DNA from 3 places in the Nocardia sp. PLKS1-43 genome. Region 2 is predicted to be linked to each of the others. Evidence: riboswitches for the same ligand, from Rfam matches in the RefSeq annotation. Region 2 holds a riboswitch; each other region holds the start of a gene.
The links. A riboswitch is a leader RNA that binds a small molecule or an ion and turns the genes downstream of it on or off. The one in region 2 is predicted to bind S-adenosylmethionine.

Region 1 (7,158 bases), on a different contig from region 2:
GGAAGCGCAGGGCCGCGGCGGTTCCGGCCGCGACGGTCCGCCCGGCCACCTCGATCGGATCCGGCGCCGCGATCCGCTCGAAATCCTGTGTCACCTCGTCCAATTCCACATCCAGCGCGGCGGCGAGCTGACGCACCACACTGCCCCAGGCCAGAGTGAGCACCCCGGGCTGCAACAGCAGCGGCAGATCGTCCAGTGCACTGCCGAAACCCATGATCTCGAACAGCACCTTGGGATTGTCGTAGGTGGAGTAGTCCATGAGTTCCGAGCAGACGACGCGATCGATGCGTTCACTGCCGCTGGTCAGCAGTAGCGGCAGCCAGTCGTTGGCCCAGCCGGGATCTATTCCGTTGACCCACAGCGACGCCCCGCCCTCTTCGGCCGCCGCCACGATCGGATCTATGACTTCCGAAGGTAATGTGCCGTAAGGGAATTGCAGGAATACCGGACTGCTCGACACGACGTTGATCCCGGCCCGCAGGAATCTCTTCAGATCCTCGACCGCCTCCATCAGCCGGTCGTCGGCCATGGCGGTGTGCACGATGCAATCGGGCTCGAGCGCGAGCAGCGCCTCGGCGTCGGTGGTGGCCGTGATGCCGGTCGGGGTGTCGAGCCCGGCGAGTTCGGCGGCGTCCCTACCGTTCTTGGCCTCGCTCGACACCCAGACCCCGACCAGTTCCAGCTCGGGCCGGGCGATGATGGACCGCAGCGCCCAGTGTCCGACATTGCCCGTGCTCCACTGCACTACGCGATAGGTCATCGCAATTCCTCACAGATCCGGAAGGCCCAGTGCGAGATTCGGCGCCTCGATACCGCCGTCGACCTCGAGCACCTTGCCGGTGACGTAACCGCCCGCGCGAGAACTCAGATAGACGATCGCCGCGGCGATCTCCCACGGTTCGCCCAACCGGCCCAGCGGCGTGGCGTCCTCCATGGTCTTCTTGACCTCCGGCTGCTGGGCGACGACCTCCAGGGCGGAGGTGAGCACCGAGCCGACCGCGATGGCGTTGACCCGGATCCGGGGCGACAGGTCGGTCGCGGCGAGCCGAGTCCAGTGCGCCAGTGCGGCTTTCGCGGTTCCGTAGGCGAGGAACCCGCGGCCGGGGGAACGGCCCATCATCGAGCTGATATTGACCACCGAACCGCCGTCGCCGCGCAGCATGTGCGGGACCGCGGCCTGGGTGAGCACGTGTGCGGTGCTGACGTTGAAGCGGAATGCCTCCTCGAGGAATTCCGGCGTGGTGGTCATGAAGGTGTTCGGCATGGTGCCGCCGACATTGTTGACCACGATATCGATCCGGCCCAATTCCGCCGCGGCGGTTTCGGCCAGTGCGGTGACCGCCGTGAGGTCGGACAGATCGCAGGGGACGGTGATCGCCCTGCGGCCCAGGGCGTGGATCTTGCCCGCCACGTCGTCGAGCTGGCCGGCGGTGCGAGCCGCGATCGCGACATCGGCGCCGGCCTCGGCGAGGGCGAGCGCGGTCGCCGCGCCGATGCCGCGCCCGGCGCCGGTGACGACCGCGACGCGGCCGTCGAGCCGGAAGGTGTCCAGAATCATCGAGTTCTCCTCCTTCGTGGATCGCCGTGCGGCGTATCCGGCGTGGTGGGATGCCGCACCGGATATGCGGGGCGACACCGATAGTGTGGTTCCGGTCACAAAGTCTTTAAGGGAAGTTGCTTAATTGTCAAGCGATTGTTCCGTTCGTCCTGGTGAGTGGTTATTCTGCTGCCTGTGGTAGAGATAACAGCTCGCGAGCGGATCCTTCTCGCGGCAGAAAGGCTGATTGCCGAGCGTGGACAGCTGGTGCCGCTGCGCGATATCGCGGCCGCGGCCGGGCAGCGGAACAACTCCGCGGTGCAGTACCACTTCGGTTCCCGGGACGGGCTGATCGAGGCCGTCGTCGCACAGCGGATGGCCACCCTCGAGGTGCGCCGGCTGGAACTGCTCGCCGAACGCGCCGCCGCGGACGAGCCGGACGGGGTGCACGAACTGCTCGAGGTGCTGGTCGTGCCCATGTTCGAGCTCGGTTCGCGACACGGAATCGGTTATTACGCAAGGTTTCTGGAACAGATCCGCACCCACCCGGCGGTGACCGACGAGGCCAATCTGCACGGCACCCGCCGCACCTCGGTCCGGGTGATCATGCACCGCCTCGACCGCGGCCTCCCGGAACTGCCCGCCGCCCTGCGAATGCGCCGACTACGGGCCCTGCCCACGGTCCTGTTCTCCCTGCTGGCAGATCATGAACGCGCCGTCCAGGACGGTGTGGTCGCTGCCGACGACACCTCGGCCTGGACCGAACTCATCGACATCCTCGCAGGTGCGCTCACCGCGCCGGTCAGCGAACGAATCACCGCGCAGCACGGCCGGCGGTCATAGGATCGGCGCATGGCCGACTCGATCAGCTTCGCCGCCCCGATCGCCATCCTGCGCATCTACGACCTGGCCAAGGCGTACCAGTTCTATTGCGACTACCTGGGTTTCGCCGTCGACTGGGAACACCGCTTCGAACCCGGTCTGCCGGTCTATACACAGCTGTCCCGCTCCGGCGCGGTCGTCCATGTGAGTGAACATCACGGTGACGGCACTCCCGGCACGGTGCTGTGGATAACGGTCGACGACATCCACAGCTGGCACACCGAACTCGCCGCCAAGAAGTACGGATTCGCCCGGCCCGGCCCGCCGGAGGAGGGCCCGGGCGGCCTCGGATTCGCGGTAACCGACCCCTTCGGCAACACTCTGCGCTTCGCCCAGCAGTCCTGACGTTCGGTTGGATGCGGGGTTCGCGGTGAACGACCGCGCCACGACCCTGCGCCGCCGCGCCCGCCCGGCCTGCCGCAGCGTGACGCCGGTGGCGTCGAGCGCGCCGGCACGGGTTCGTACCGCGGCTCGGGGCGGGGCGGGCGTGGTGCCGGTCGCAGATGTGCCGGGGTGGGCGACCGCGGAGGGTGGGGATCGGCCGGTCCCGAGGAATCTGGCGGATGTGGATGAGGAGCGATTACCGTGAATGGTTGTGGATAACGCACGTGTGCTGCCGATCGCGGTTCCGTCCGGGTGGCAGGGGCTGGGGACGCCGGCGGTGATCGGGGGTGCGGCGGTGGCCGCGGCCGCGCTGGTGCATTTCTACGATCCGCATGTGACCGGGTCCTACGGGATCTGTCCGTTCTATGCCCTGACCGGGTGGTGGTGTCCGGGGTGCGGGGGCCTGCGCGGAATGCACGACCTGACCGAGGGGCATGTGCTGGACGCGGTGCACAGCAATGTGTTCCTGCTGCCGCTGGTCGTGGGTTTCTCGCTGTGGTGGTGTGAGTGGGTCGTGCGGCGTTGGCGCGGGGTGCCGGGCCGGTCGTGGGCGATGAGCCGGACGACCCTGTGCGTGATCCTCGTGCTGCTCACGGTGTTCACCGTCGTGCGCAATACGCCCTGGGGTAGCTGGCTCGCGCCGGTGTAGTCGTGGCGTCGACGTGCTGTCTTCGGCATGCTGGGGGGATGGCTGATTCTCTGAAGGCGCGCATCCGGGACAAGCTCACGCGCCAGCTGAACGAGGACGGCGTGCCCGACCCCGAGCACGACGACCCTCGGCAGATCGCGGTGGAGGCCGACCTCGAGGCGCTCGACGCGGTCGCCGAGGACGATCCGCTACTGGAAGTGCTGGCAGCTCGCTATCTCGTGCCCTGAACGGGCGTTCACACGGTGCAGGGTGCGGCGCCGGACGTTCCGGACAGACCCGGGCGGGTTTCCGGGCTCGGATTCCACTGACCGTCGGTGCAGGTGTAGTTCCAGTTCGGACCGTGTGCGGTGAGCGCGGCGACGGCCTCGATCAGGCGGTCCACGTCCGCGACCCGGGTGCCCAGGCCGACGCTCGCGCGGATCGCGCCGTCGACGCCGAGTCGGGCGAGCAGGGGGTGGGCGCAGAATCGGCCGTCGCGTACGCCGATGCCGTGCTCGGCGGACAGATACGCCGCGATCCGGCCCGGCGGGAAGCCATCGATGGTGAAGGCGAGGATGCCCACGCTGTCGGCGCTGTCCGACCAGATGCGCAGGAAGTTCACTCCCGCAACGGCTTTCAGGCCGTCACGCAGTCGCTCGGTGAGTGCGCGCTCGTGTTCGGCGGCGGCCCGCGCATCGATCGATCCGAGCGTGTCGCAGGCGGCGGCCACCGCGGCCGCGCCCAGCACGTTCGGGGATCCGGCCTCGTGACGTTGCGGCGCGGGGGCCCACTGGGCCTCGGTCGTGCTCACCTCGCGGACCGCCCCGCCCCCGGCCAGATACGGTCCGGCCGCGTCCAGCCAGTCGCGTCGGCCGGCCAGCACGCCCGCGCCGAACGGCGCGTAGAGCTTGTGGCCGGACAACGCCAGATAGTCGATCTCGATGTCGCACAGGTCGATTCGCCGGTGCGGAGCCAACTGCGCGGCATCCACGAGAATCCGGGCGCCGCACTGATGGGCGACCTCGGCCAGCCGCCGCAGCGGCAGCACCTCGCCGGTCACATTCGACGCCCCGGTAATCGCAAGCAGCGCAGCGGGTTTGGCGCACAGCTCGGCGACCAGGCGGCGGATGGTCTCCTCGATCGTGTCGGCGGCGGTCACCACTCGGCGGCCGTGCCGGGTCCAGGGCAGAAAGTTGGCGTGATGCTCGATATCCAGGACGACGGTTTCCCCGGGAACGCAGCTCGCCAGCAGATTCAGCGAATCGGTTGTGTTGCGGGTGAATACGACCACCTGGTCATCGGCGCAGTTCAGGAAGCGGGACACCGAGGTCCGGGCGTTCTCGTAGCAGTCGGTGCTGATCCGCGAGGCGTAACCCGCGCCCCGGTGCACGCTGGCGTAGTAGGGCAGCAGTTCGTTCACCCGGTCGCAGACCTGTGCCAGGGCCGGGGCGCTGGCCGCGTAGTCGAAATTGGCATATGTACGAGTTCCGCCCTGCACCAACGGAACTCGCAGATCGCATCCGGAAACACGGGCGATCGGAGCACAGGTCTGGTCGAGTACGGCAGTCATCACACGATCCCTTCGGGACAAAGGGGACCCCGGGAAAGATGCAGGGGAGCCCGCGCTTGCCGTACCCGGTCGGGCTACGGCCCGGTCGTCACCCGGAGCACCCCGCCGCGGAGGAGGGTTGCCGACCAGCGAGCCGGGGCTTGACGCTGGTACTCATGACCTGAATCGAGGTTGGCAGACACCGCCCGACCTTGTCAACCTTGGCGGAAAATCCGCTTGATCTCGCCTCCGAACCGGGCTTGTGTGATCCGGTGAGTATTTCGTTGCTGCTGGGCTTCCTCGGCCTGTGCGTTCTGCTGGCCCTCACGCCGGGGCCGGATACGTTCCTGGTGTTGCGCTACGCGATCGCCGGGCGTCGGCCCGCCGTGGCCGCCGCGCTGGGGTCGGCGCTGGGCGGCGTCGTATGGGCGGTGGTGGTGGCGGCCGGTGTCGCGGCGCTGCTGGAACAGTCGGCGACCGCCTATCGCGTGCTGAAGATCGCCGGTGGAATCTACTTGGTGTACTTGGGTTTTCGCACCGTGTACGACCGTCGCCGGGCTCGCGCCGCCGCATCGCGGGCCGACCCGGCCGCCGCGACGGTCCCGGCTCGTGCGGTATCGACCCGATCCGCGGCCCTGGCCGGGGTGTTGTCGTGCCTGTCGAATCCGAAGGTCGGCCTGTTCTACCTCGCGGTGCTCCCGCAGTTCCTGACCCATGTCACGTTCGGTGCGACGCTGACCCTCGGAGCGATCGAATCGTGCGTCGCGGCAACGGAAATGGTGATACTCGCGGTGGCGGCCGCGGGTGCGGTGCGGCTGTTGCGGCGTCCTCGGGTACGAGATCGCCTGGAGCAGATCAGCGCCGGGGTGCTCGCCGCGCTGGGAATCGGGACGATCGCCTCCGCGGCCTGAGCGCCGACTGTCGAAAATGTTGCCTCACAACGCTTTCCGCCGACGATCTCACCCCAGTCCGCGCGGGCGGTGATAGGAGCCGTTGTAGTACAGCAGCGGCGCGGCGATCGGTTCGTCATCGGTGGTGTCGTGCACCCGGGTGACGAGCCCGATGACCAGCGTGTGATCGCCGATCGGAATGAGCTGGTGGACGGTGGCGCGCACCCAGATCGGGGTGTCGTGCAGAACCGGCTCGCCGGTGTCCAGTGACGCCCACAGCGAATTGTCGGCGAACCGCTCCTCGGCGGCGCGCGAAAACCGTTGGGCCAGATGCAACTGATGATCGCCGAGGAAGTGCACGACCACCGACTCGGCCGCGAGCATCGCCTCGATACTCGACGAGGTCTCCGCGATGTTGAACGAGATCAGCGGCGGTTCGGCGGACAGCGAGGCGAACGAGGTCGCGGTGAAGCCCACCGGACGCCCGCCGTCATCGAGTGTGACAATGGTCACTCCGGCCGGATAATGTCGCATCGCGCCGCGGAATTGCGCCGCCGTGATCCCGCCGGCCTCGTCCCGAGGCTGCGCCGGTGCCGACGATCCGGACGATTCCGGGCGGTCGGCCTCGGACATCTCCGACTGCCGGGAATTGCTCATCACACCGCCTCGCAGCCGGGACGGATGCTTCTCACTGGCTCGCTCACACTTCCAACCTACGTCGCGCGGCGCGGCGAGTGGTCCGGTGTGTCCGACTCGGCGCCTCAGTCCACGTCGATCGCCAGGCCCGCGGTGATGCGCACCAGTTCGGCGAACGACGTCCGGAACACCGTATTGGGATGTCCACCCGCCGCCCACAATTCGCGATGCCGGGACAGCGCGTTGTCCACATATGTGGACAGATTCGCCGGATGTCCGACGGGTGCGACTCCGCCGACCGGCTGACCTGTGAATTTGCGCACCATCCGGGCGGGCGCCGGGGTCAGCGTGCCCTGCAGCCGCTCGCCGGTACGTGCGAGATCGACCTGGTGCGCGCCGGAAACGAGCAGGAGGACCGGCTCGTCGTCGAGCATGAACAGCAGCGATTTGGTGATGGCGCCCACGTCGACGCCGAGCGCCTGCGCGGCCTCGGCGGCGGTGTGGGTGGGTTGGGCCTGGGTGACGATGACGCCGTGATGACCACGAGCGATGAGCGTGTCCGATACCCGGGAAGCGACGGTGGGCAACGACCTGGACATGGCACCAGAGTAGAACCGAAACCGGAGTGCCGCCGGGAGTTCAGTATTCGGGG
Region 2 (7,158 bases):
GTCGCGATCTCGTTCAGCGCCTCGCCCGAACCCACGCCGAGCATGATCCGGTCCGGGTACAGGCAGCCCATCGTCGCGAACGCCTGGGCGACCACCGCGGGGTTGTAGCGGAAGGTCGGGGTGAGCACCGAGGTGCCCAGTTGGATCCGCTCGGTGCGTTCACCGACCGCGGTCATCCACGCCAGCGAGAACGGCGCGTGGCCGCCCTCGTGCCGCCACGGCTGGAAGTGATCGCTCACCGTCGCGCTGTCCAAGCCGTGCTCCTCGGCCGCGACCGCCAGCTCGACCAGCTCCCGGGGGCCGAACTGTTCCGCCGACGCCTTGTATCCGAGCTTCAGATCACTCACTGCGTCCACTCCTTCACCGTTGCCGACAGTCCCGTCGACTCTGTGCAGCGCCGAACGGGTGTGCCACATTCCACAGCACCCCGTCATGTGGGGCCTTCTTCGACCATAGTCAGCTCCGAACAGGTCTGTGTGAACGGTCGCACCTTCACACAACGCCCCCACCGGAAACCTCGATAGCCCACAATGTGCTCGTGACTGCCGACGACGAACCGATCCTGTCCTACCTGACCGATATGGACGGGGTCCTGGTGCACGAGGACCACCCGATCCCCGGCGCCGACAAGTTTCTGCAAGAACTGCAGGCCAATGACATTCCCTTTCTCGTGCTCACCAATAATTCGATCCGCACTCCGCGCGATCTGCAGGCCCGGTTGCGGCACAGCGGCCTGAACATCCCGGAGGAGGCGATCTGGACCTCCGCGCTGGCCACCGCGACATTCCTGAGCGAACAGCGTCCCGGCGGCACCGCGTACGTCGTCGGCGAATCCGGCCTGACCACCGCGCTGCACGAGATCGGCTACGTGCTGACCGACAGCGATCCGGACTACGTCGTCCTCGGCGAGACCCGCACCTACTCGTTCGAGGCGATCACCACCGCGATCCGGCTGGTCGAGCGGGGTGCGCGATTCATCGCCACCAACCCCGACGCCACCGGTCCCTCGCGCGAGGGAGTGCTGCCCGCGACCGGTTCGGTGGCCGCGCTGATCACCCGCGCCACCGGACGCGATCCGTACTACGTCGGGAAACCGAATCCGCTGATGATGCGTTCTGCGCTGCGCCGGATCGGCGCGCATTCGCAATCCACAGTGATGATCGGCGACCGGATGGACACCGATGTCATCGCCGGGCTGGAGGCGGGGATGCGCACGATCCTGGTCACCTCCGGGATCTCCACCCGTGAATCGGTCGAGCAGTATCCCTATCGGCCGACCGTCGTATTCGATTCGGTCTCGGAACTGGTTGGGCGAACGGCGAATCCGTTCGCCCCCTGAGTTCGGGCCGGGTGGCGGTTCAGCCGCGCTGCGAGGCCGGGGACCAGCCCTCCTCGGCCGCCTCGGCCACGCCGCCACCGTCTTTCACGCCATAGACGATCTCCACCGCACCGGCGTCCAGCGTCCGGGAACCCTTCAGTTCCAGGCCCGTCTCGACGCTCAGCGCATCGGTCAGGCGCAGGCCGCCGCCCAGCAGGAAGGGCAGCACGACCAGGTGGAGTTCGTCCAGCGCACCGAGTTCCCGGAACGTCTCGATCGTGCGCGGACCGCCGACGAGGTGGACGTCGCCGCCGCGATTGGCCGCCCGCAACGTCTCCAGCAGGCGGACCGGATCACTGTCGACCGTCACATGCTCGGACGTACCGGCCGGACGTTCCGATGCCAGCACGAACACCCGCAGATCGGGCCACGGCCAGAAGTCGTTGCTCAGAGCGGGTTCGAAGGTGGTGTGTCCCATGAGCGCCGCCTCGCAGGACTTCAGGAATTCCGCGACGCCGTGGCTGCCGTGCCCGTGCGCGGGATCCACCACCTGCGGCGGCCAGCCGTTGGGCGTACTGACATAGCCGTCGGCGCTCATGCACAAGCGAGCCTTGATTCGCATCCGATTACCTTCCCTGCGTTGTGGTTACAGGTAGGACGATGCGCGATCGCGAAAATCATCGCCCAGCCGGGGAATCGGCGAGCAGTCCCCGGCCGCGACGCTCAGCCCAGCGCCTGATCCAGATCGCCGAGCAGATCCTCGACATCCTCGAGTCCGACGGAGATACGCAGTACGCCGTCGGTGATCCCCACGGCCGCACGGCCTTCCGCCCCCATCGCGCGGTGCGTGGTGGTCGCCGGATGGGTGATCAGCGTCTTGGCATCGCCCAGATTGTTGGAGATGTCGATGATGCGCAGCCGGTTCAGCACCTCGAACGCGCGCTTCTTCGCCTCGGCCGGGTTGGCGGCGAGTTCGAAGGTGACGACGGTACCGCCGCCGCTCATCTGCTGCCGTGCCAGCTCGTGCTGCGGATGTGATTGCAGGAAGGGGTATTTCACCCACGACACCGCCGGCCGCTGTTCCAGGAATTCGGCGATCTCGTGCGCCGCCCGCACCGAGTGACGCACCCGCAGCGGCATGGTCTCGAGTCCCTTGAGCAGCGTCCACGCGTTGAACGGGCTCAGCGCCGGACCGGTGTGCCGCATGAGATTCTTCACCGGGCCGCCGATGTACTCGGCCTCGCCGAGGATCGCACCGCCCAGCACCCGGCCCTGACCGTCGATGTGCTTGGTGCCGGAGTACACGACCACATCCGCGCCCAGGTCCAGACTCCGCTGCAGCAGCGGAGTGGCGAAGACGTTGTCCAGCACCACTTTCGCGCCCGCGGCGTGCGCGAGCTCGGAGACCCGGCGGACATCGACCAGGGTCTGCATCGGATTCGAGGGCGTCTCGAAGAAGACCGCCGCGGTCGGCACGGACAGCGCCTGCTCCCACTGGCTCAGGTCCTCACCGTCGACGAAGACCGTCTCCACGCCCCAGCGCGGCAGGATCTCGTTGCACACGACGAAGCAGGAGCCGAACAGGCTGCGCGCGGCGACCAGCCGATCGCCGTTGCCCAGCAGTGCGCCCAGCGCGGTGAACACCGCGGACATGCCGCTCGCGGTCGCGAAACAGGCCTGCGCGCCCTCGAGCAGCCGCATCCGCTCCTCGAACATGGCCACGGTCGGATTCCCGTAGCGCGAATACACGAAATGCTCGATGTCGCCGGTGAACGACGCCTCGGCCGCCTCCGCGCTGGCGTAGACGAAACCCGAGGACAGGTACAGCGCCTCGGAGGTCTCCTCGAACCCCGAGCGGCGCAGGCCGCCTCGCACGCCCAGGGTCGCCGGGCCGACTCCCTCGGGCAGCGGTTTGTCGAATGCGCCGCCGGTGATCACGACTGTCTCCAGGGCAGGCCCTCGGCGCGCCAGCCCGCGCCGCCGCGATGTCCGTCGGCGTCCAGCGGACCCTCGAAACCGGCCAGGACGTTGTAGGAGGGCGTGAATCCGGCCGCGGTCGACGCCGTCGCGGCACCGATGGACCGCTGCCCGGACCGGCACAGGAAGATCACCGGAGCATCGCTGTCGGCCGAGCGGCCGGCCAGTGCCTGCTTCAGCTGGTCGACGAACCCGGCGTTGCGCTCGCCGGCGCTGTCGACCCATTCGATCAGGGTCGTCGGCCGGTCGATCGCACTGGTGTCCGGCACCCCGACGAACCGCCATTCGGCCTCGGTGCGCACATCCACCAGAACCGCATCGGGATTGTCGCGCAACAGATCCCATGCCTGCTGGACAGTGATGTCACCCGCGTAACTCACTTGCTGAACCTCCTCGAAGAATCCGCACTTGCCACGCCTGTTCGGCGCGGCCAGGTCGTCACCCGGAGCACCCCACCGCGGAGGAGGGTTGCCGACCAGCGAGCCGGGGCCTAGCGCTGGTACTCATGACCTGGAAAAGAGATTGCCCGGCCGCACACCCGCCTGTCAAACCCCGTCCGGCAGGACGACGACCGGCCCGGCCCGGCAACGAACCCGTCGGCGGCGACGAACCAGCGAAATCGGCGACCGCCGACACGTCGACAACACCCCGTAGCGAAGCCGGAGCGGAGCGGAGGCAATCCAACACGGTTCGCGGCCCGTCTCGCCGGTCGCACGCGTGGCGGCAATCCAACACCGAGGCAATCAAGCACTGCAGACGAACCAGTCGTTGCCCGATTGGGTGAGGTTCCAGGTGGAGGTGCTCTGGTGGCCGTCCACCGAGCTGGTCACTGTGACTTTGGCGCGTGTGCCGTTCGCGGTGGGGTCGGTCATCCGGACGATCTCGATCTTCTTCCCGGCCGCGTCCGGGCCCAGCGGGGAGTGCGCGGGGTCGAAACCGCCGCATTCGGTGGCGGCGCGGCGCGCGAGGTCGGTACCGCTCTGAGCGGTGGCGAAATCTCGGATCGCGGTGGCCAGACGGTCGGAAGTTGTGACATTCTTCTCAGCCGGCCGCAGCATTCCGGCTATCACCACACCGCCGATCACCAGCAGCGCGATCACCGCGGCGGCGATGAACGGCACCGGCGAGCGGACCGCGTCGTTCTGGTCGATCCGGGTCGCGGCGGCGGTTTCCGAGTCACTCATAACTCGATCATCCCTGGTAGGGGGCGAGGTTCCCGCGCGCACCCCGGATCGGCGGCAGATGCCGGGCACATCGGCCATAGCAGTCACCGATAGAATCGCCTCCAGCCCCGGCTGCGGTCGGCGCGACGGATCCCCCGAGCGGCAATGACGCAGCATCGATCGGTATGAAGGATCGGCCGGACGATCCGGACCTACGTCAACTTAGCCTAAGCTAAGAAAGACGGCTGAGAATATGACGACACAGATTTCGACCAAAGGGTGCGCAGAAGAATGACCGAAACCAGTGCAGAGTCGAAGGGTGAGGTGGGCCCCGCCTCCGCGTCCGACGCGCGCCCGCTTCGCATCGCGATCGTCGGCGCCGGACCGGCCGGAATCTACGCCGCCGACGCCCTGATGAAGTCCGACGCCGAGGTGAGCATCGACCTGTACGAGCGCATGCCCGCGCCGTTCGGCCTGATCCGCTACGGTGTCGCGCCCGATCACCCGCGGATCAAGGGCATCGTCACCGCACTGCACAAGGTCCTGGACAAACCGCAGGTGCGCCTGCTCGGCAACATCGACTACGGCACCGACATCACCCTGGCCGACCTGCGCCGCTTCTACGACGCGGTGATCTTCTCCACCGGCGCCAACGCCGACCGCGCCCTGGGCGTCCCCGGCATCGACCTGGACGGCAGCTACGGCGCCGCGGACTTCGTGTCCTGGTACGACGGGCACCCCGACGTGCCGCGCTCCTGGCCGCTGGACGCGGAGAAGGTCGCCGTCCTGGGCGTGGGCAACGTCGCCCTGGACGTCGCGCGCGTGCTCGCCAAGACCGGTGACGAACTGCTGCCCACCGAGATCCCGCCGAATGTCTACGCGGGCCTCAAGGCCAACAAGGCCGTCGAGGTGCACGTCTTCGGCCGCCGCGGACCGGCCCAGGCCAAGTTCACCCCGCTCGAGCTGCGCGAACTGGATCACTCGCCGAATATCGAGGTCATCGTGGACCCCGAGGACATCGATTACGACGAGGGCTCCGAGGCGGCGCGGCGGCACTCCAAGCAGGTCGACATGGTCTGCAACACCATCGAGCAGTGGGCGATACGCGACGTCGGCTCGCGCCCGCACAAGCTGTTCCTGCACTTTTTCGAATCCCCCGCCGAACTCGTCGGCGAGAACGGCAAGGTCACCGGCCTGCGCACCGAGCGCACCCAGCTCGACGGCACCGGAAACGTCAAGGGCACCGGCGTATTCCGCGACTGGGACGTGCAAGCGGTGTACCGCGCCGTGGGCTACCTGTCGCAGAACATCCCGCAGCTGCCGTTCGACGACCAGGCCGGCACCGTGCCCAACGAGGCCGGCCGCGTGCTGATCGACGAGAGCGCCGACGACGGCGCGCGCTACCTGCCCGCCACCTACGTCACCGGCTGGATCAAGCGCGGCCCGGTCGGCCTCATCGGCCACACCAAGGGCGACGCCAACGAAACCATCGCCTGCCTGCTCGACGACGCCGCCGGATTCACCCCCGCCCCCGAACCCGAACTCGACGCGGTCACCGACTTCCTGGAGAGCAAGGGCATCCCGTTCACCACCTGGGCCGGCTGGTACCGCCTCGACGCCCACGAACGCGCCCTCGGCGAACCCCAGGGCCGCGAACGCGTCAAGGTCGTCGAACGCGAAGATATGCTCCGCGCCAGCGAGCCACACAAGGGCTGATGGGGCATGCTGAATCTGTGTTCGACGCCCATGTCCATCTGATCGATCCGCGGTTCCCGCTGATCGAGAACGAAGGTTACCTCCCGCCGCTGTTCACCGTCGCCGACTATCGAAAGCGTATGTCGCGCTTCGATATCGACGGCGGCGCCGTGGTGAGCGGGTCGTTCCAGGGGACCGATCAGGAGTTCCTGCGCGCCGCGCTGGCCGAGCTCGGGGACAACTGGGTCGGGGTCACCAATCTGGACCCGGGCGTCTCCGATACGGAGATCGTGGAGTTGAGCAAGGCCGGAGTGCGGGCGCTGCGGTTCAACCTCAAGCGGACCGCGGGGGATATCGTCGAGCTGACCATGCTGGCGTTGCGGGTGTACGAACTCGCGCGCTGGCATGTGGAGCTGTACATCGACGGGTCCATGCTGGGCTCGCTCGAGCCGGTGATCAGCAAGTTGCCCGCGCTGTCCATCGACCACATGGGCATGTCCGACGAATGCCTGCCGTACCTGCTCAATCTCGTCGACCGCGGCGCGAAGGTGAAGGCGTCCGGATTCGGCCGGGTGTCGATGGACGTGCGCGCGGCGCTGCACCGGATCCACACCGTCAACCCGACCGCCTTGATGTTCGGCTCGGATCTGCCCGGCACCCGCGCCGGACGCCCGTTCCGCGACAGCGATGTCGAGCTGATCGGCGAGGTCATCGGTTCCGATGTGCACTTGGTCCTGGAGGACAACGCGCGCGCGTTCTACGGACTTCCGGTCAAGTCCCGCCCGATGGAAGCCGCCCCGCCGACCAAACCCCTGCCGGCGATCCAATCCCCCACCCTGCGCCTGAAGCCGTAATTTCGGCCCTCGCTTCGCTGCGGCGGGCCGTATCTTTGGCCTCCGCTTCGCTCCGGCGGGGCCGGGGCCCTATTAACCCCGGTCCTTCCCTCCTCCGCTCAGTCGCTGCGCTCCTTCGTTCCGTCAGTCCAGGACCGGGGCGGGCCCCGGC
Region 3 (7,158 bases), on a different contig from region 2:
ACCAGGGCGGCGGCATCCACGATTCCCGCAGGACCGAATGAAACAAACATACAAAGCTGTATGTAACACCGCAAGGGGTCGCCTCCGAGAAGACGGCGAGTTCAGAGCCCGCCGCGGCTACATACAGTCCGCGACGCAAGGGATGTGCGGAGCCGACCGCATCGGGCTGCCGTTGCGGATCAGTCGAGGGTGAGGTTCAGTCCGGTGAGCAGAGATTCGGCGGCGGCGCGCAGATGAGCCGAGGCGCGCCGCCAACGGCGTTGGGCGCGTTCGGGATCGGGAGAGATGAAGTTGGACACCAGGATTCCGCGCAGCACGTCCATCGCGGTGTAGACGAAATCGCGAACCTCTTTGCGGCGCAACTCGTCCGGGACGAATTGCGCCACCGACATCAAGACGGCGTTGTTGACGAAGGGTTCGACCTTCTCCATCTCGGCGGCGAGCACCGCGTCGGTGCGACCGGCCACCCACAACTCCATCGCGGCGATGAACAGCGGCCCCTGGTGCAGCGTCCAGAGCGAATCGAGCATCGCGCCGATCGGATCGCCCCCGACCTGCACCCGGCCGAGCGCTCGCATGGCGGCCTCGGTGCGGCGCTGGGCCAGATGGCTGATCGCGGCCACGACCAGATCGGTCTTGGAGCCGAAATGATGGACCTGCGCACCGCGGGTGACACCCGCTCGCTCGGCCACGCGCGGCGTCGTCGTCCCGGCGTAGCCGTATTCGACCAGGCAGTCGATGGTCGCATCGAGCAGCCGCACCCGCATCTCACTGCTGCGCTGCTCCTGGGTCCGGCGCAGCGGCTTGGACGGTGCGGGCCTGGTCATTCCGGGAATTCTACACTTGCGTTCAGATCTGAATGGAAATGCTGTCCTCCCGCATCGGGCAGGTCAGCCGTCAGGCAGTGCGCCGGGCGAGGCGGACGGTCACCGTGAACAACAGCACGCCCGCCACGGCGAGAGCGGCCCCGACCGCGGCCGGGGCGGTGTACCCCAGGCCGGCCGCGATGACCCGTCCGCCCAGCCACGCACCGGCCGCGTTGGCGATGTTCAGAGCGGCGTGGTTGAGCGCGGCGGCGAGGGTCTGGGCATCGTGGGCGACATCCATCAACCTGGTCTGCAAACCGGGCGACAATGCCGCGCCCGCCGCGCCGACCAGGAACGCACCCACTGCCGCGGAGATCGGATTATGCGCTGCGGCAACGAATCCGGCGAGAATGATCACCATCGCGATCAACGCGGCGAATACCGAGGAGTCCACGCCGCGGTCGGCCAGCACGCCGCCGAGGATGCTGCCGACGATCATGCCGAAGCCGAACAGCGCCAGCACCACCGGGACCAGGCCCAGCGACAATCCGGCCACGTCGGTGAGCGTGGTGGTGATGTACGTGTAGACCGCGAACATGCCGCCGAAGCCCACGGCGCCCACCAGCAGGGTCAGCAGCACCTGCGGGCGGCGCAGCGCACCCAGTTCGGTGCGCGGGTCGGTGACCCGGATGCCGGACAGCTGAGGCACGAAACGGGCGATGGCGAAAACGGTCGTCAGGCCGATCGCGGCCACTACCAGATAGGCGTCCCGCCAGCCCAGATTCTGCCCCAGCCAGGTAGCGGCGGGAACGCCGACAACATTGGCGGCGCTCAACCCCAGCATAACCGCGGCAATCGCCTTGGCACGCTGTCCCGCCGGGGCCAGCGTCGCCGCGGCCAGCGAGGCGACGCCGAAGTAGGCGCCGTGCGGAAGTCCGGAGACGAATCGGGCCAGTACCAGGGTGCCGAACGTCGGCGCGAGCACCGTCGCGAGGTTGCCCACCGTGAACGCGGCCATGAGGACCACCAGCAACCGCTTGCGCGGCACCCGCGCACACAGCGCGGCGATCACCGGCGCACCTACCACCACGCCCAGCGCATAAGCCGACACGCTGTAGCCCGCCGTCGGTTCGGACACGCGCATGGCATGCGCGATATCCGGCAGCAGGCCCATGGTGACGAATTCGGTCGTCCCGATGCCGAAGCCGCCCAGCGCCAGCGCCAACATCGCGGGAATGTGCCAGCGCGTGCGCGGTGACTCACCGTCCCGCGACGGGGGCACGGCCGGAACGCTGTCCCGGCGGGCTGGTTCGGGCTGCACGGACACTTCGGACGCGGAAAGGGATTCGGGCACGGTCAACGCCAACACGGCAGGGATCGGCACCGATACCCGAGCAGCCGGTGATCTCACTCACCGTCGACGGCAGCGGTGCCGCACGGATTTCCGAATCGACTGGGCGACAAAGGTTCCCGCCTGCGGGCTCGCTCCGAAGGACTCGGTTGTAACCCGAATCACCACCTCGGTCCGGCGAAACAGTTCGGGCACCCGCGGCCACCGCGTGCGGTGGGGGCGGGTGCCCGTTGTTTCAATTCGCCGCGGTGCGGTTCACACCGGACGAGCGACCGGCTCAGCTCAGCTGGCGCGCCAGGTTGGCATCGAGCACGCCGAGGAATTCCTCGGTGGTCAGATAGCCCTGATCGCCGCCGACCAGCAGTGCCAGGTCCTTGGTCATCTGGCCGTCCTCGACGGTCTTGATGACGACGTCCTCGAGGGTCTGGGAGAAGCCGATCACCTCGGGGCTGTTGTCCAGCTTGCCGCGGTGCGCCAGGCCACGGGTCCACGCGAAGATCGAGGCGATCGGGTTGGTGGAGGTGGGCTTGCCCTGCTGGTGCATCCGGTAGTGCCGGGTGACGGTGCCGTGCGCGGCCTCGGCCTCGCAGATCTTGCCGTCCGGGGTCATCAGCACCGAGGTCATCAGGCCCAGCGAACCGAAGCCCTGCGCGACGGTGTCCGACTGCACGTCGCCGTCGTAGTTCTTGCACGCCCAGACGTATCCGCCCTCCCACTTGAGCGAGGAGGCGACCATATCGTCGATGAGCCGGTGCTCGTAGGTCAGACCGGCCGCGTCGAACTGCGGCTTGAACTCGGTCTCGAAAATCTCCTGGAAGGTGTCCTTGAACATGCCGTCGTAGGCCTTCAGGATGGTGTTCTTGGTCGACAGATACACCGGATAGTTCTGCTGCAGACCGTAATTCAGCGAGGCCCGCGCGAAGTCCTCGATCGACTTCTTGAAGTTGTACATACCCATGACGACGCCGCCGTCCTCGGGCACCTTGACGACCTCGTGGACGATCGGCTCACTGCCGTCCTCCGGGGTGAAGGTGAGGGTGACGGTACCGGCCTGATGCACCTTGAAGTCGGTGGCGCGGTACTGGTCGCCGAAGGCGTGGCGGCCGATGATGATCGGCTTCGTCCAGCCCGGGACCAGGCGCGGAACGTTCGAGATGATGATGGGTGCGCGGAAGATGGTTCCACCGAGGATGTTGCGGATGGTGCCGTTGGGCGACCGGTACATCTTCTTCAGGCCGAATTCCTCGACGCGCGCCTCGTCGGGGGTGATGGTGGCACACTTCACGCCGACGCCGTGCTCCTTGATGGCGTTGGCGGCGTCGATGGTCACCTGGTCGTCGGTCTTGTCCCGGTACTCGATACCGAGGTCGTAGTACTCGAGATTCACATCGAGGTACGGGTGAATCAGCTTGTCCTTGATGAACTGCCAAATGATTCGGGTCATCTCGTCGCCGTCGAGTTCGACGACGGTTCCCTCAACCTTGATCTTGGACATGGATCTTCGTGTCCTCCTAGGATGGTGCTCCCATTGTTCCGCCAGGTGAACACGCTTGTGAGCGGACCCAGCTGTTCAACAGACAACGTATACGCCCCGTGTTGTCCACGAGACTCGAGGTGCCAAACAGAACAAGCGTACTGGTGCGGTGGATCTCATCGGCATCGGACCTGCCCCGAGTGATAGATCCGTCACATCCGCGCGAATTCCGCTTTACAACGTAGAACCGCTATCGGACGTCGGCGATTCCGCCCGTACCTGGTGAAATCCACCACGAGTTTCGGACTCGCGCACGCTCCGGCTACGATGTCCGGAAGGTCATGAGCACCAGCGCCAAGCCCCGGCTCGCTGGTCGGCAACCCTCCTGTTGCGGTGGGGTGCTCCGGGTGATGACCGGGCTCCCGAAGGCCGGGAGCAAGCGCGATCATCAGGAGGATTCCCGAAATGTGTTGTAGCCGTTCGTTATCCGGACATCGCTGACGCCCACCGGCACATCTCTCGGAGCATGACATGAGTAACTCGCCCGCGCCCGCGACGGATCCGGACTCCGTGCCGCACAGCCCGCGCCGCACCCCGATATTCGCTGACCGGCCCTGGTATTCCCGCGCGACGCCGAGACACCGGAACGCTGTGGCTACCATCGAAGACGTGTGTTTCCCCCTCGTCGACCCGCTTGCGGGCACCCGTGCGCGGACGACCCGCGCGATGTTCGCCGGTCCGAGGGATCGGCGGATTTCGCCTCCCGAGGCGACGGTGGCGCGGTGACCGTGGGCATCGACCGAAGCGCATCCAGTAATCGCGCGGCAACGTTGCTGCCACCGTCGGACGGAAGTCTGGGCACGATCGCGATCGGTGATATCCGGCTGGAGAGCGGCGCCGTGGTTCCCGGGGTCGAACTCGCCGTTCAGCGCTGGGGCGAGCTGTCGCCCACCGCGGACAACGTCGTGCTCATCGAACACGCGCTGACCGGCGACTCGCACGTCACCGGCGCACCCGACGACCTGCATCCGCTGCCCGGCTGGTGGGACGGCATCGTCGGCCCGGGCGGGCCGCTGGACACCGACGAGTGGTGCGTCATCGCCACCAACGTGCTGGGCGGATGTAAGGGCAGCACCGGCCCGGGCTCTCTCGCGCCGGACGGAAAGCCTTGGGGGGCAAGGTTTCCCGGAATCTCCATTCGCGATCAGGTGACCGCGGAGGTCGCGCTGTTCGATCTGCTGGGCATCGAGCGGATCGCCGCGGTAGCCGGCGGCTCGATGGGCGGTATGCGGGTACTCGAGTGGATGGTCGGCCATCCGGAGCGGGTGGGCGCGGCACTGGTGCTGGCCGTCGGACCACGGGCGACCGCCGACCAGATCGGCACCCAGACCACGCAGATCGCCGCCATCACCGCCGACCCGGACTGGCAGGGCGGCAACTATCACGGCACCGGCCGGGCCCCGACGAGCGGTCTGGGCATCGCCCGGCGCATCGCGCACCTGACCTACCGCACGGATTTCGAGCTCGATCACCGCTTCGCGAATCACCCGCAGGGTGATGAGGATCCCCGGCGCGGTGGCCGCTACGCGGTGCAGAGCTATCTGGACCACCAGGCCCGCAAGCTCGCGAATCGCTTCGACGCGGCCAGCTATGTGCTGCTGACCGAGGCGATGAACCGGCACGACATCGGCCGCGGGCGCGGCGGCGTGGCGGCCGCGCTGGCCGCGACCTCGGTGCCCTGTGTGGTCGGCGGCGTGGACTCGGACCGGCTGTATCCGCTGCGCACCCAGCAGGAACTGGCCGATCTGCTGCCCGGCTGCGCGCGGCTCGAGGTCGTGCACTCCCGAGACGGGCACGACGGCTTCCTGACCGAGACCGAGGCGGTCGGCAAGCTGCTCGCCCAGACGATGGATCTGGCACGCACCGCGCGCTCCTGATCGCGGCCGGTGCGGCTCGGGGCTCGGCTCAGCCCACGCCCAAGCTGCTGATCGTCGCGGCCAGCGCGATGATCGTGCCGCCGAGCACCGCGTACGCGCCGACGTCGAAGGGTTTACCGCGCACCGCCAGCAGGCCGACCCGCACCTCCGGGAGTACCAGCCGCAGCACCGACGCCAGCAGTGGCGCGCCGCCGATGACGAACGCCCCACGGCGCCACCGATCCTGCACCAGGAACACCACAGCCACCACCAGCACCACCGCCACCAGCAGCATCGGCAGCTGGTTGCGCAGGAATCCGAGCGGTCGTCCGGTATGAGCGGTCGCGGAAGCATCGGTCACCCCCCGATTCTCGCATTCCTCCGGCGGAACCTCCCGGCACCCGGGTGGCGATGGGAGGAGACGTAGGGTCATCCCGTCCGGACGGGATGAAAGGCTGCGTTCTGCTGTGCTGAGGCTGATGTTCTTCGAACCACGAATTCCGCCGAATACCGGTAATGCGATTCGGCTGGCGGCCGGGTCCGGATTCTCGCTGCACCTCATCGAGCCGCTCGGCTTCGATCTGTCCGAGCCCAAGCTGCGCCGAGCTGGACTGGACTACCACGATCTCGCCACGGTCACCGTGCACGAAAACCTCTCCGCCGCATGGGAATCGCTGAAGCCCGAGCGGACGTTCGCGTTCACCGCCGGAGCGACCACGCGCTTCACCGATATCGCTTACCGTCAGGGTGACGTGCTGTTGTTCGGGCCGGAACCGACCGGATTGCCCGAGGAGGTGCTCGGCGACCCGCACATCACCGATCGGCTGCGAATCCCGATGCTGCCCGGTCGGCGGTCGATGAATCTGTCCAATGCGGCGGCCGTCGCGGTGTACGAGGCGTGGCGGCAGCTGGGGTTCCCCGGGGCGGTGTAGGCCGCGCCGGACCGGTATCAGTCGGCGATCTCGAAGCGCTTGAAGCGGGAAGTGGCGCCACCGGTGAGACGAACCGAACTCTTCGACACCGCGAAATGCGCGGCCAGCAGTTCGATGGCCGCCTTGTTGGCCTTGCCCTCGACTGCCGGTGCGCGCACGTACAGCCGTAGCGCGCCGTCCTCGAGCACCTCGACGAGCGGCCCCTTGCGGCTGTTGGGCGTGATCGTCGCCCGGACCACGGTCGGCATGGCGCACAGCGTAATCCCGCGCCGCACGGCGCCCCATCCGCCGGCTACACATGTGGGAGCCGCATATCGAGGACATCGTGCGCGAGGATCTGCAACTGCCCGGGCGTGGTGAGCAGCAGATCGCCGGTGGGGGTCGCACGGGGCTGCTGGGCGCCGGTGCGGCGGAGTTCCAGGGCGGCCGCTGGAGTGAGAGAGCCGTATCGGAGCGTGTCGCCGGTGCCGCGCCGCTCCCACCCCGTGGCGGACCGGCTCCACACGGTGGTGACGAGGCGGCTCGGCGATCCGGACTCCCAATTCGCGTAGGTGGCGGTCAGATCGGCACCGTCCCAACGCAGATCCTCCAGGGCCGAACAGGCCGAGGTGCCGGGCGGATCGAGTGGGTCGATTCGATCGTTCAGTAGGTCGATGTGTAGTAGACGCGTTGTGCCACA

Region 1: linked by a shared signal. The riboswitch ahead of AC5WS7_RS39645 (aminotransferase class V-fold PLP-dependent enzyme) and the one ahead of AC5WS7_RS36965 (rhodanese-like domain-containing protein) in region 2 are both predicted to bind S-adenosylmethionine.
Region 3: linked by a shared signal. The riboswitch ahead of metX (homoserine O-acetyltransferase MetX) and the one ahead of AC5WS7_RS36965 (rhodanese-like domain-containing protein) in region 2 are both predicted to bind S-adenosylmethionine.

The regions. Positions count from the first base shown of each region.
Region 1 covers NZ_JCAJZQ010000023.1:41,159-48,316, reverse strand. The annotation lists gene AC5WS7_RS39675 (NAD(P)H-dependent amine dehydrogenase family protein) at 1-760, opposite strand, end outside; gene AC5WS7_RS39670 (SDR family oxidoreductase) at 770-1,558, opposite strand; gene AC5WS7_RS39665 (TetR/AcrR family transcriptional regulator) at 1,733-2,380, shown strand; gene AC5WS7_RS39660 (glyoxalase superfamily protein) at 2,390-2,764, shown strand; gene AC5WS7_RS39655 (DUF2752 domain-containing protein) at 3,015-3,452, shown strand; gene AC5WS7_RS39650 (hypothetical protein) at 3,491-3,679, shown strand; gene AC5WS7_RS39645 (aminotransferase class V-fold PLP-dependent enzyme) at 3,688-5,001, opposite strand; SAM riboswitch class IV at 5,049-5,162, opposite strand; gene AC5WS7_RS39640 (LysE family translocator) at 5,253-5,891, shown strand; gene AC5WS7_RS39635 (flavin reductase family protein) at 5,940-6,503, opposite strand; gene AC5WS7_RS39630 (YbaK/EbsC family protein) at 6,632-7,105, opposite strand; gene AC5WS7_RS39625 (2-oxo-4-hydroxy-4-carboxy-5-ureidoimidazoline decarboxylase) at 7,146-7,158, opposite strand, start outside.
Region 2 covers NZ_JCAJZQ010000017.1:104,804-111,961, reverse strand. The annotation lists gene fgd (glucose-6-phosphate dehydrogenase (coenzyme-F420)) at 1-347, opposite strand, end outside; gene AC5WS7_RS36980 (HAD-IIA family hydrolase) at 581-1,339, shown strand; gene AC5WS7_RS36975 (dihydrofolate reductase family protein) at 1,359-1,940, opposite strand; gene AC5WS7_RS36970 (O-succinylhomoserine sulfhydrylase) at 2,042-3,256, opposite strand; gene AC5WS7_RS36965 (rhodanese-like domain-containing protein) at 3,253-3,675, opposite strand; SAM riboswitch class IV at 3,695-3,806, opposite strand; gene AC5WS7_RS36960 (Rv0361 family membrane protein) at 4,039-4,479, opposite strand; gene AC5WS7_RS36955 (FAD-dependent oxidoreductase) at 4,750-6,174, shown strand; gene AC5WS7_RS36950 (amidohydrolase family protein) at 6,192-7,007, shown strand.
Region 3 covers NZ_JCAJZQ010000008.1:146,077-153,234, reverse strand. The annotation lists gene AC5WS7_RS26600 (TetR/AcrR family transcriptional regulator) at 180-827, opposite strand; gene AC5WS7_RS26595 (MFS transporter) at 898-2,034, opposite strand; gene AC5WS7_RS26590 (NADP-dependent isocitrate dehydrogenase) at 2,435-3,652, opposite strand; SAM riboswitch class IV at 3,969-4,079, shown strand; gene metX (homoserine O-acetyltransferase MetX) at 4,414-5,568, shown strand; gene AC5WS7_RS26580 (DUF3017 domain-containing protein) at 5,597-5,842, opposite strand; gene AC5WS7_RS26575 (tRNA (cytidine(34)-2'-O)-methyltransferase) at 6,015-6,479, shown strand; gene AC5WS7_RS26570 (DUF167 domain-containing protein) at 6,497-6,727, opposite strand; gene AC5WS7_RS26565 (hypothetical protein) at 6,772-7,158, opposite strand, start outside.